Regions from separate parts of the Pseudoalteromonas sp. AWH4_217 genome, predicted to be linked through region 2. Evidence: predicted binding sites of a transcription regulator. Region 2 holds the regulator's gene; the other holds the start of a gene.
The links. Region 2 encodes NrdR, which represses ribonucleotide reductase genes. Its sites were predicted from a motif close to AAACACNANATNTNGTGTTT; they were not measured.

Region 1: nrdG (anaerobic ribonucleoside-triphosphate reductase activating protein) is a predicted target of NrdR. The motif match lies at 802-821, and genes of this name have one in related genera.

What each region holds. Positions count from the first base shown of each region.
Region 1 covers NZ_JBSWYM010000010.1:157,504-159,705, reverse strand. The annotation lists gene nrdD (anaerobic ribonucleoside-triphosphate reductase) at 1-347, opposite strand, end outside; gene nrdG (anaerobic ribonucleoside-triphosphate reductase activating protein) at 351-800, opposite strand; gene mog (molybdopterin adenylyltransferase) at 1,044-1,571, shown strand; gene ACXAH1_RS14225 (NarK family nitrate/nitrite MFS transporter) at 1,637-2,202, opposite strand, start outside.
Region 2 covers NZ_JBSWYM010000016.1:35,196-37,397, reverse strand. The annotation lists gene ribD (bifunctional diaminohydroxyphosphoribosylaminopyrimidine deaminase/5-amino-6-(5-phosphoribosylamino)uracil reductase RibD) at 1-975, opposite strand, end outside; gene nrdR (transcriptional regulator NrdR) at 972-1,424, opposite strand; gene glyA (serine hydroxymethyltransferase) at 1,590-2,202, opposite strand, start outside.

The DNA of each region.
Region 1 (2,202 bases), on a different contig from region 2:
CCGAGGCGGGTCAGCCCGTCCAGTAAAAAAGGGTACATAGTAACAGACGTGCAATAGGGTTTCAGGCTGGTTTCATCGTGCACATAGATCTCGTGTTCGGTGATCTGACGCTGATATTCCTGTGCCAGTGCATCGCCATAAAGCGCTTTGATTTTTGCCGCCACCTGCGCCCGGTTAACCTGAATAAAATAGTCTTTCATTAGTTCAGATTCTAAGGTGGCGATGTTTTTGAGCGTCACATTGGCGTTGGCGTCCATGGTGGAGCCGTCGGCGGCATTGTGCGCCGCACAGTAGTTGCCTATAAAACGGCGTTTTTCTTCGAGTTGATGCTGGGTCAGCACAGACATAGATTACTCCCTGGAAAAGTGTGCATTAAGGATCTGGCCGGAGGCCACGTCGATAAAACGTTGGTTTGTATTTGGCTTGTCCAGGCCACCTAAAGCCTGGATGTACGGGCCGGTTTTCAGGTAAGTGAGCTCTGCTCGCAATGGCGCAGGCACTGCCTGCTGCCCGGTATACAGGCAGGTTTTCAGGCCAGCGTGTCTGGCAAGTTGCAGTAATTTGATCAACAGCGGTGCCTGCCACTCACCACCAAAGAACACCACACAGGTGATAAGCCCACTGTATTTGTGTAACAGCCCGGTAAAGCGTGCAACCGTGAGTGGCGTGCCGTTTTGTGCATCCCACACCTGTGGGCTGTGACACCCCCGGCAACCGATCTGGCACCCGGTACACAAAAAGCCCAACGCTATCTCATTGGGCACTTCCTGAAAACAGATCTGCGGCTCAAACACATTCACAAAACACCATATGTAGTTATTTTTCAAATTTAAAACACAATATATAGCACTTCAGTGTATTCCGACCAGTCTCCCGCTTGATCTGAATCAAGCTTACTCACGGTTAAAAAAGACACTTTAGTGGTAACAAAAAAGGTGCATGCGCAAGGGTGTACTGTGTGGGTGCTTCTACCTACTTTGGAGGAGTTTCATACTGTATATTCTTTGCTAGACTGGCTTTTTTACGAATGTTAAAGGGCGGCTATGACAGCTAAAATTGGTATTTTAACGGTAAGCGACCGTGCGAGCAGAGGTCAGTATGAGGATCTCTCCGGACCCGCTATTATTGACACACTCACGGCCTATCTTTCTTCGCCGTGGCAGGCTGTGCGTATTCTTGTTGAAGACGAACAACCACTGATTGAGCAGGCTTTGCGTAAACTGAGCGATGACGAAGGCTGTGCATTAATCATCACCACCGGCGGTACAGGCCCGGCAAAACGCGACGTCACACCCGAAGCAACAGAAGCGGTCTGTGATAAGATGATGCCCGGCTTTGGCGAACTGATGCGCCAGGAAAGTTTAAAATATGTTCCGACCGCGATTTTATCCCGCCAGACTGCCGGCATTCGCAATCAGGCACTGATCATCAACTTGCCGGGCAAACCAAAGGCCATCAAACAGTGTCTGGATGCGGTATTCCCGGCTGTGCCCTACTGTATTGACCTGCTGGAAGGCCCTTACCTGACATGCGATGATGCTGTGATCCAGGTATTCAGGCCAGAATCTTAATCTGTATAATCATTACCCATAAAAAAGCCAGTGCATTTGCACTGGCTTTTTGGTTCTGGAGATTGCTAAACTTTTTTGTGTGATACATCGATCAGTTCAACGGTACCGTCTTCACGCACTTCTGCAATTTGTCCTCTGGGTTCATCCATAAAAAACAAGGTTACAAATCCAATCATGGCGGTACCTGCAATAACGTAGAAGAAGGTGGCATAGTCAACAAAAGACAGAACGGTCAGAAAGGTCACCGCGCCCACATTACCATAAGCTCCTGTCATACCCGCGATCTGACCGGTTAGGCGACGTTTGATCAGCGGTACCACTGCAAACACAGCGCCTTCGCCAGACTGAACAAAGAAAGAACACGCCATTGCTGTGGCAACTGCCAGCCATAACGGCCATTGCGCATCCACCATGCCCATTAAGAAATATCCCATTGCCAGGCCAGCGGTTAAAATCAGCAAGGTTGTTTTACGGCCAAATTTATCTGAGATCCAGCCACCTGCGGGGCGAGACATTAGGTTCATAAATGCATAGGCACCTGCCACCATACCGGCCATGACCGGGTCCAGCGAGAAGGTCTCAGCAAAGAACAGCGGCAACATAGACACAACAGCAAGCTCAGAGCCGAAAT
Region 2 (2,202 bases):
AGGTGCCAGATAAATTAAGTATTCATCAATCAGACCCTGCTGATGCATAGCCCCGGCTAAGGTCGCGCCGCCCTCAAGCCAGACCTGATTAATATTCCGTTCGGCCAGAGACGCCAACGCCGCGTGCAGGTCAATTTTACCGGCACAGGTCTTAATCTTAATTTGCTCTACGAAATGTGGCCAGTTGTGCTGATTATCAAGGTCTGAACGTAAAATAACGACTGGCGCGGGTATTTTAAACAGAGCCAGTTCCGGGTGAAGACGGTTTTGTGAGTCAATAATCACCCGAACGGGTTGACGCCATTGCTCAACAGGTCGCTTGATATCGGTCAGCTCTTCTGCGCGGACATTGAGCCGAGCATCATCCATCAGTACTGTATCAGCGCCCGTCAATATTGCGCAACTTTGCGCCCGCCCCAGCTGCACATCGCGTCGCGCCGCGGGTCCTGTGATCCATTTACTCTCGCCATTACCCAGGGCCGTTTTGCCATCCAGACTCGCAGCCAGCTTACAGATGACATAAGGCAGGCCTTGCTCCATCCGCTTTAAGAAACCTTTGTTAAGTGCCCGCGCCTGTTGTTCAAGTAGTCCCGAAGCTGTTTCTATCCCCGCCTCATTGAGCATCGCAAGTCCTCGCCCCGCAACTTCTGGGTTGGGATCGACCATCGCAGCGATGACTTTACTAACGCCGGCTTCGATCAGGCCTTTTGCACATGGTGGTGTACGGCCATAGTGACTGCAGGGTTCAAGTGTTACGTAGGCCGTCGCGCCCTGAGCCTGCTCGGCAGCCTCTCGCAGAGCATGCACTTCCGCATGTGGCTCACCGGCACGCAAGTGAAACCCTTCACCGACAATTTCGCCGTTATTAACTATCACACAGCCGACATTGGGGTTAGGTGTGGTCGTAAAACAGCCCTGTTTAGCCAACTCAATGGCGCGTGCCATAAAAGTACGATCGGCTTGTGTAAAACTCATTCATCCCCCAGTCTGGCAATTTCTTCACCAAACTCTTTCACATCTTCAAAGCAACGATACACCGAAGCGAAACGTACGTAGGCCACTTTATCGAGTTTTTTGAGCGCTTCCATAATACATTCACCCACCAGCTGACTGGGCACTTCTCGCTCACCGGTAGCACGCAATTGAGATTTTATTTGATGAACGACTTCTTCTATCTGCTCAGTGCTCACCGGGCGCTTTTCAAGCGCTCGATGCAAACCATTTTGCAGTTTATCTTCATTAAATGGTTCTCTGGAGCCATCTTGCTTGATCACTCTGGGCATCACCAACTCGGCCCCTTCAAACGTGGTAAAACGCTCGTGACATAAAATACACTCACGCCGCCTGCGTACCTGGTGACCCGAGCCAACTAACCGTGAATCTATCACTTTGGTTTCTTTTGCCGTACAAAAAGGACAGTGCATAAACACTCACTATGAAAAACTGACAAACGCCCAATCTGCGCTGGCAAGGTTACAACACAGCTTGGGTCAATTGTTGCCAGTATACCAAGATAGTGGCCATTGGTGCACATAAAAAAAGGCTGCCAGAATGGCAGCCCTCTTGTGTATAACGTCGCGCGCTATTGCTTACGCGTATACAGGCAACTTAGCGCAAATCGCTTTTACTTTTTCTTTCACCTGTGCCTGAACTGCTTCATCTTCGATGTTGTCCAGTACATCACAGATCCAGCCAGCCAGTTCACCCGCTTCTGCTTCTTTAAAGCCGCGACGTGTGATAGCCGGTGAACCAATACGCAGACCAGACGTCACAAACGGAGAACGAGGGTCGTTTGGTACAGAGTTTTTGTTCACAGTGATGTTCGCACGGCCAAGCGCCGCATCCGCGTCTTTACCTGTGATGTCTTTGTCGATCAGATCAAGCAAGAACAAGTGGTTGTCAGTCTTACCTGAAACAACTTTGTAGCCACGCGCCTGAAGTACAGCAACCATTGCCTGTGCATTTTTTACCACTTGTGTCTGGTATGCTTTGAAGTCATCCTGCAAAGCTTCTTTGAATGCAACAGCTTTTGCTGCAATCACGTGACACAATGGACCACCCTGACCACCCGGGAATACTGCACTGTTCAGTTTTTTATAGATATCCGCATCACCACATGCTGACAGGATCAAACCACCACGAGGGCCTGCCAGTGTTTTGTGTGTCGTTGTCGTAACAACATGCGCATGTTGGATTGGGCTT